Linked DNA regions of Lewinella sp. 4G2. The protein of the gene in region 1 binds, or shares a complex with, the protein of each later gene. Links are inferred from orthologs where the notes say so. Each region holds a gene or a part of one and is shown on either strand. Other genes may lie near its edges.

Evidence for each region. Proteins that work in one complex are often made in the same cells at the same time.
Region 2: the proteins of uvrB (region 1) and A3850_RS14725 are in contact, whole or in part, in a crystal structure (PDB 7EGT), measured with the Thermus thermophilus proteins. The link is inferred for Lewinella sp. 4G2 from one-to-one orthologs. Residues at the interface, in WP_096411307.1 of Thermus thermophilus: Glu23, Leu25, Arg26, Asp27, Gly28, Glu29, Arg30, Phe31, Arg55, Glu326, Asp327, Phe328, Glu379, Ser382, Gln383, His398, Gly400, Arg401; in WP_096412145.1 of Thermus thermophilus: His654, Arg656, Phe657, Gln666, Asp668, Glu669, Lys680, Arg681, Leu682, Ser683, Lys685, Tyr686, Ala687.

The regions. Positions count from the first base shown.
Region 1 is NZ_LVWJ02000019.1:511,052-515,170, forward strand. What follows is about bases 335-3,273. They hold uvrB (excinuclease ABC subunit UvrB), read left to right. Parts: upstream 335-759; coding sequence 760-2,787; downstream 2,788-3,273. Other genes in these bases: A3850_RS19090 (GreA/GreB family elongation factor), read left to right, coding at 335-648; A3850_RS19100 (AraC family transcriptional regulator), read left to right, coding at 2,930-3,273. In the rest of the region: A3850_RS19085 (hypothetical protein), read left to right, coding at 1-95; more of A3850_RS19090, read left to right, coding at 139-334; more of A3850_RS19100, read left to right, coding at 3,274-3,760; A3850_RS19105 (response regulator), read left to right, coding at 4,034-4,119. UniProt on the Escherichia coli protein: The UvrABC repair system catalyzes the recognition and processing of DNA lesions. A damage recognition complex composed of 2 UvrA and 2 UvrB subunits scans DNA for abnormalities.
Region 2 is NZ_LVWJ02000014.1:3,562,596-3,566,814, reverse strand. The notes cover bases 412-3,450. They hold A3850_RS14725 (ATP-dependent helicase), read left to right. Parts: upstream 412-789; coding sequence 790-3,111; downstream 3,112-3,450. Other genes in these bases: A3850_RS14720 (DUF2911 domain-containing protein), read left to right, coding at 3,281-3,450; A3850_RS14730 (hypothetical protein), read left to right, coding at 412-630. Also shown: more of A3850_RS14730, read left to right, coding at 1-411; more of A3850_RS14720, read left to right, coding at 3,451-3,916; A3850_RS14715 (hypothetical protein), read right to left, coding at 3,929-4,219. UniProt on the Escherichia coli protein: A helicase with DNA-dependent ATPase activity. Unwinds DNA duplexes with 3'-5' polarity. Translocates on single-stranded DNA with 3'-5' polarity. Initiates unwinding more efficiently from a nicked substrate than double-stranded DNA.

The DNA.
Region 1 (4,119 bases):
TTGCCGTCCCCGCGGTAAAAATGATCATCAAGGCGGTGAAGGACCACCAGGATAAGCAGTTGGCCCGTAATACGGATGGCGTGCCTAACATTTAGCAGCCACCTAGCTTTATTTTGTAGCGATCAATTATTCCGCCCTATGAGCCGTGGCTTCGTCAAAGAATCGGACCAGGAAGAGCTCCCCCTCATCCCCGCCCGGGCGCCACTGCCCGCTGGTGTGACCAATTACGTGACGCCAACTGGTTTGCGGGCGCTACGGGCTGAACGGGAAGAGCTGGAAGCCGAAAAGGCTGCCCTCCCCACCACCAACGAAGACGAACACCGCCGTGCGACTACGGTAATCGATGGCAAACTGGCCTTACTGAACCAACGCATCACCGGCGCCCGCCCGGTGGATCTGCGAAAGCAACCAGAGGGAGAAGTCCGTTTTGGCGCTACGGTGCACATTACTTTTTTGAAGAATAGTGCCCAACAACAATTCCAAATTGTAGGCGTAGACGAGGCCGACGTGAAGAACAACAAATTGGCCTTCACCGCGCCGATCGTCCGGGCGCTCACTGGTTTGTACGAAGGCGAGGTAGCCGATTTCAACCTCGGCGGTGAAACCAGGCAGATCCGGGTGGATAAGATCAGCTACGGGTTGAACTGACTACCCGCTTATTGCTTACCCATTGTAGCATTTCCTTTCGCAAAAGTTTTTCCAAAAGCTCCTACGAAACCAACTGGTGCAGCATCTTAGCCTGACCAGCAACCCCTAACCATGGCCTTCAAGATCCACTCCCCTTTCTCCCCAACCGGCGATCAGCCACAGGCCATCAAGGAATTGGTGCACAACGTTGAACAGGGGGAGCGCGGGCAGGTCCTGCTGGGGGTAACCGGCTCGGGTAAGACCTTTACGATGGCCAACGTCATCGCGCAGTTGAACCGGCCCACGTTGGTGCTGACCCACAATAAAACCCTTACGGCACAGCTGTACGGAGAATTCACGGAGTTCTTCCCCAATAACGCGGTGGAGTACTTCGTGAGTTACTACGATTACTACCAACCGGAGGCCTACATCTCTACGTCGGATACCTACATCGAGAAGGACCTGGCCATTAACGAGGAGGTGGATAAGCTAAGGTTGCGCGCTACCTCGAATCTCCTGACTGGCCGCCGCGACATTGTGATTGTCGCCTCCGTCTCCGTCATCTACGGTATGGGCAACCCGGAGGATTACAAGTCGGGAATCGTACGCCTTAAGAAAGGTCAGATCAAGAGCCGCAACGGCCTGCTCTACGATCTGGTGGACAGCCTCTACGCCCGCACGGAAGTGGAATTTAAACGCGCCACCTTCCGAGTAAGGGGGGACACGGTGGACATCAACCTTCCCTACGCAGAATTTGGCCTGCGGGTCATCTTTTTTGGAGACGAGATTGAGACCATCGAGCGCTTTGAGATCGAGACGGGAAAGCGGATTGAGGAATTGGAGTTCGCCGCCGTCTTCCCGGCCAATCTATACGTAGCGCCCAAGGAAAGACTCAACGGCATCATCGCTCAGATTGAGGATGAGCTTTACGAGCAGGAGCGGTACTTCGAGCGGGAGGGACGCTTGCTGGAAGCCAAACGCATCCACGAACGGGTAGCCTTTGACCTGGAGATGCTCAAGGAATTGGGCTACTGTAACGGGGTGGAGAACTATTCCCGCTTCTTCGACCGCCGCAAACCGGGCACCCGCCCCTTCTGCCTGCTGGACTACTTCCCGGACGACTTCCTGATGATCATCGACGAGAGCCACGTGACCGTACCGCAAGTACGCGGGATGTTTGGGGGTGACCGGGCCCGAAAACTGTCGCTGGTGAACTTCGGCTTTCGCCTCCCCTCCGCGATGGATAACCGTCCGCTCAACTTCACGGAATTTGAATCGCTGATTAATCAGGTCATCTACGTATCGGCTACGCCCGGCGATTACGAACTGGAGCAGACCGGTGGCGAGATCGTTGAACAACTCATCCGCCCCACCGGGCTGGTGGACCCTCCAATTGAAGTACGCCCCAGCATCAATCAGATTGACGATTTACTCGAAGAGATTGACAACCGGGTGAAGGCTAACGAACGGGTACTCGTTACTACCCTCACGAAGCGGATGAGTGAGGAACTGACCAAATACCTGGAATCCCTAAGCGTGAAGGTCCGCTACATCCACAGTGAAGTGGACACGATGGAGCGGGTGGAAATCCTCCGCGACCTGCGGTTGGGGGAATTCGACGTGCTGGTCGGCGTCAACCTGCTACGGGAAGGTCTGGACTTACCGGAGGTATCCCTCGTCGCCATCATCGACGCAGATAAGGAGGGCTTCCTGCGCAACGAACGGTCTTTGACTCAGACTGCCGGCCGTGCGGCCCGTAACGTCAATGGTAAAGTCATCTTCTACGCCGACGTGGTGACGGACTCGATGCAAAAGACCATCGACGAGACGAATCGCCGCCGTGCCGTGCAGCTGGCCTACAACGAGGAACACGGCATCACGCCCAAGACGCTCGCCAAGACGCGCGAACAGATCATGGAACGGAGTACGATCCTGGATATCCGGGGTAAGAAAGCGCGCGTGAGCAACGTCGAACGGGTAGAGATAAAAAGCGCTGCGGACCCGATCCTCAACACGATGTCCAAAGAGCAAATCGAACTGGCGATGAAGGAGGCGGAACGGAAGATGAAAAAGGCGGCCAAGGAATTGGACTTCATGAGTGCGGCGCAGTACCGGGATGAGGTGTTTGCGTTGAAGGCGCGGTTGAATGGGGGGAGGTAGTTTTTAGTTTCTAGTGGGTAGTTTCTAGTGGGTAGTTTCTAGTCGGGTGGTGGTTTAGCTTCGCTGCTACTTCGTGGTGGTGCTTTGGTGCTTTGGTGGAGGCGTCGTTCAACTAAATGGGGTCTAAGTTTTTTACGGGAGTATGCAACAACACTTTCGCGACGCGGCTACGAAGGGGTACCTGAAGATCATGGTGGGCCAGGATGACCTGCACTATAACCCGTACGAGAATGCCGGCAAACCCTACACCGTAGCCTGGAACCGGGGCGAGGCGCAACGGTTGGTGGTGGATGAGACGGAACACACCATCGGTAAGAACCAGATGGCGCTGCTCGTGGTGGAACAGGACTTCACCTTTGACCGGCCGGAGGATATTACGGCTTACCAGTTTAATCGGGAGTTCTACTGTATTGTGGACCACGACAAGGAGGTGAGCTGCGTGGGCTTCATTTTTTACGGTTTGCCGAGCCCGATGATCATTGAGCTGGACGAGGCGGAGATCCGGTCATTTGATCTGTTGCATCAGGTTTTTCTGGAGGAATTTGCGAACTACGATACCATCCAGGGAGAGATGTTGAGGATGTTGCTGAAGCGGCTCATCATTAAGGTTACCCGCATTGCTAAGGAGCAACATTTACAGGAGGAACTACCCTCGCAGGAGTATGACTTGCTGCGGGAATTCAACCTGCTCGTAGAAAAAAATTTCCGCCAGTACCATCAAGTGCAGGACTACGCAGGGCTCCTTTTCAAAAGCCCAAAAACGCTCAGTAATCTATTCAAGAAGGCCGGCGCCAAATCACCGCTGAAGATCATTCAGGAGCGGATCAGTCTGGAAGCAAAACGGCTACTTCGTTATACGGACAAGGATGTTGCGGAGATCGGGTATGACCTGGGATTCGTGGAGTCCAGCCATTTCAGCCGGTTCTTCAAGAAGATGGAGGGGATGAGCCCGGGGGCCTTTCGGAAGGGATAGATGGGGGCGATTTAGCCAGGCAATAACAATGGTGCGGTCTTGTTTAGCCTTCCAAAATATGTAGCTACACGCTTTTACGAGATCCACACCGAATAATCCGTGTCGTTCACTGAATAATCATGACCGTTCCCTGAAAGTGTGGCCGCATATTTAGGAAGCGCGTGCATTCGGCCTACTTTTGTACCCGTTACGATTTATAGCAATGTTATCAGAAATATGGGTGCGTGGAAAACATACTGTCACAAAATTTAGCGCCAGTTCAATACAATTTTAATGCCCGGTGCGCAACTGCTTATTGTTGAAGATGACCCCATCATCGCTGCGGACCTCGGAGACCGAGCAGTGGAACTTGGTTATGA
Region 2 (4,219 bases), on another replicon or contig:
TTCATCCAACCCATCCTGGCTACGGAATACGGGGAGGCGAACCACCGGGTGCTATTGATTGATTCCATCAGCACTGACCCGTTGACGATAATTGGCCGTAGGGTAAATACTTCCTCTTTTGGTCGACCGCAGGAGGTCGCACTTTCGGCTCTCGTCACGAATACCTCCCAGATTATTAGTGACCTTTCTGATTTCCAAGGACAAACGTCACCCCTAATAAGTACCGTTAAGGAGAAGCGGAGTGAATGGGCATCAGTAAGCTTTTCGGGAGACGAAGCCCGTAGGGGTATTTACCTGCCTGACTTCGAAACGCAGGAACTTACCTTGAGACTGGAAGGGCAAAATGGCTACTCCATTCTGACGCCGGACCGGACGATTGCGACCGGAAGCCTTTCCGCTCATCCGAGCGCGCCAGTGTTACGGAGTGGGGATACGTGCGATCCAAACCATTACGTCACTTACGTAGTCTCGGGTGATTCGTTGACACTGAAGTTCCCATTGCGCGTACACTTGCCGATGAATATGGAGAAGCAAGTTGGTAGTGTGTCTGGTAACGAGGCAGTGATGTACACTTATGAGGAATTTGCGGCCACCTTCGTTAAAAATCGGGCTGTGGAATTAGTACAGTAGATGAAGCGGAAGACAAGCTTGCACCCGATGGGAGTCGGCGGAATGAATAACCGACCCATCCGCTCTAACTAAAATGAGGAAGTAGGCGGTATTTGATACATTCTGTTTTTATACTTGTCGGTGCTCATTGTATATTCGCCCACTGAATAAAACAGCAGCATGTCCACACCCGCTACCCAAACGCCTCCGAATTATCTTGATGGCCTAAATGACGTGCAGCGTGCTGCCGTGACGACCACGGAAGGACCAGTTTTGGTGGTTGCGGGGCCCGGTTCGGGTAAGACGCGGGTGCTGACGTTTCGGATTGCCCACCTCATCGAGAAAGGGGCGGCGCCCTGGGAAATCCTGGCGCTGACGTTTACCAATAAGGCAGCCCGAGAGATGAAGGAGCGGATCAGTAAAGTCGTAGGAAACCGTGCGGGCAATATCTGGGCGGGCACCTTCCACAGTCTCTTCGCCCGGATCTTGCGGGTAGAGGCGAAGCACATCGGCTACCCAAGCAACTTTACGATTTACGACACGGACGATACGAAGAGCCTGATCAACCAGATCCTCAAAGAGATGAATCTGGATAAGAAGGTGTACCAAGCTAATGCGATCAAGAATCGGATCAGCAGTGCGAAATCCAGCCTGATTACCCCAAAGCTATACTCCGCCAACGAACAACTGCTCGCCGAGGACAAGGCCGCAAACATGCCGCTGGTCTACAAGATTTACACGGCCTACGTCAACCGCTGTAAGAAGGCGGGCGCGATGGACTTTGACGATCTGCTTTTCCGCCTTTTCGAGCTGTTCCAGAACCATCCTGACGTTGTCGGGAAGTACCGTAAGAAATTCAAGTACGTGTTGGTGGATGAGTTTCAGGACACAAATACGCTACAATATGCGATCGTAAAAAAGCTGGTCCAGTACCCCGACAGCCCCCGTAACATCTGCGTGGTGGGTGATGATGCGCAGTCGATCTACGCCTTCCGGGGAGCGACGATCCAGAATATCCTGGATTTTGAGCAGGACTTCTCCCAATTTGGCATCCAAACCTTTAAACTCGAGCAGAATTACCGGAGCACCGAGAACATCGTTGCAACCGCCAACGCCGTCATCAGCAATAATCGACGGCAGATCCAGAAAAAGATCTGGTCGGACAAAGGGCTGGGGGAGAAGATCAAGGTCATCCGGGAAATGGATGATAGCGGGGAAGGCCGCCGTGTGGCCGATACTATCCTGGAACAAAAGAACCGCCACCACTTGGCGAATGAGGACATCGCCATTCTTTACCGTACCAATGCACAGTCGCGGATCTTTGAAGAGTACCTCCGCCGGTTCAACATTGCGTACCGGGTGTACGGAGGAATGAGCTTCTACCAACGGAAGGAGGTAAAAGATATGGTCGCGTACCTGCGCCTGGTCGTGAATCCTAATGACGAGGAGGCTTTCCGCCGTACCATCAACTACCCGAAGCGGGGTATTGGCGGAACCAGCGTAGCCAAAGTCATTACCTTGGCCGGTCAGCAAAACATGACGGCCTTCGACGCGCTGAAGCACGTAAACCTGCCCACCAGGACGCGGCATAAGGCGGATGGCTTCATCGACATGATCGAGAAAGCCCGCACCAAGGTAGATACGGCTGATGCGTACGAAATTGCTGACCTCGTCGCCAAACGATCGGGCTTGCTGGATCTGTACCGTAATGACACTTCAATTGAAGGGATGGCCCGGCTGGAGAACTTCCAAAGTTTGCTGGATGGCATCAAGAGCTTTGTTGAAGAGGACACCGTTATTGACACGGAAACTTTGCCCGATAAATCGCTGGCTACCTACCTGCAAAACATTGCGCTGCTGACGGATTTTGATTCGGATACCAGCCAGAACAGCACGGACGTAGTGACGCTAATGTCCGTCCACGCCGCCAAGGGCCTCGAATACAAGTCGGTATTTGTAGTTGGACTCGAAGAAAAGCTCTTCCCTTCCTGGATGAGTATGGACTCGCTGGACGGGATGGACGAAGAGCGCCGACTTTTCTACGTGGCCATCACGCGTGCCGAGCAATTCCTGACGCTATCCTATGCTAACACCCGCTACCGCTACGGGAAAATGGTGATGAATGAGCCGAGCCGATTCTTAGCCGAAATCCCTGCGGATGCCATCGAGAGTACCACGCACAGCCGTACGCGGAGCCAGGGCCACGAGTACGACCCGGTACAGCGACAACGTGCGCGGGTGACGGGCATTACGCCACCGGTCAGAGCACGCGGAACGGCCAAATTCGCAAAACCCAAGATCGATCCCGCTGACTTCAAGCCAAGTCCTATTGCCGATATTGAGGCTGGCGCCAGGGTACTGCACCTCAAGTTTGGGGAGGGTAGGGTGACCAAAGTAGACGGCGGTGCCGGTAACCGAATCGCTACCATTCACTTCAGCGACTTACCCCAACCGGAGAAGCGCATTATGCTGAAGTTTGCCAAACTGCAAGTCATGCCGTAATGAACTTAGCCACCGCTGTAAGTTTTCGGTCCAAAGCACCACCGCGAAGTAGTAGCGAAGCTAAAGCACCACCACGAAGTAGCAGCGAAGCTAAAGCACCAAAAAAATCCCCCTCCTCAATCGACCTTTTCCCCCCAAAGGCGTTCGGTGTAAAAACAACCATTCAACAATGTTCAGACTTACTACCATTCTGGCCCTTTGCCTGTTTGCCTTTACCGCTTGCCAAGACACTGCCTCTACGAGTACCGACGAAGAAACTACGGTGGATACCACGCCTAATCCCGTTGCTCCGGTAGCCTCGGATACGGAAGTGACCGGTGAGAACTTCGTGATCAAGACCATCGACGGCGAGATCAAATCACCCCGTAAGGAGCTGGAAGGGCAGATTGCCAATGTTCCCGTTACTATCAACTACGGTAGCCCAGCGGTGAATGACCGTACGATCTACGGCGACCTCGTCCCCTACGAAAAGGTATGGCGCACCGGTGCCAACGAAGCGACTCGCATCACCTTTAAAGAACCCGTGCTTGTGGGTAAGGAAGGCAAGAAGCTTGCCGCCGGCACCTACGCGCTATTTACTCGCCCCAACAGCAAAACGGACTGGACGGTCATGTTCAACAAGAAAGCTGACCAGTGGGGTGCTTACGACTACGATGAGAAGGATGACGTAGTAGTCATCAAGGGTATGTCTCAGGAGCTTGGTTCCTCAGCGGAACGTATGGACTTCGCGCTTGACGGTGACAACATCAAGCTGATGTGGGCCGACCTCGCCGTAATGTTCCCCGTACAGAAGGCAGCTAAGTAAGCTGACCTTATACTAGTTATCCGTCCCCTTGGGGCGGCCGAACAAATCTTGCCCCGCCGGAGCCTTCCCAGCTTCGCGCGGGGCTTCTTCGTATTTGTGGTCGAACACTTTTTCTACTTCGAACCAAATGCCCTGGTCATCCAGCTCCAAGGAGTGGTAGCTACCATCCGGCACGTTGACGGGGCCTTCACCACTATTTCCTGGCATCATCACCAGGTTCTCGTAAATGATCCGATTGTTGTAGATGTCGTGGCGCATCACGACGGCGGACTCCGCACCGTACATCAGAATGATCCGTTTCCG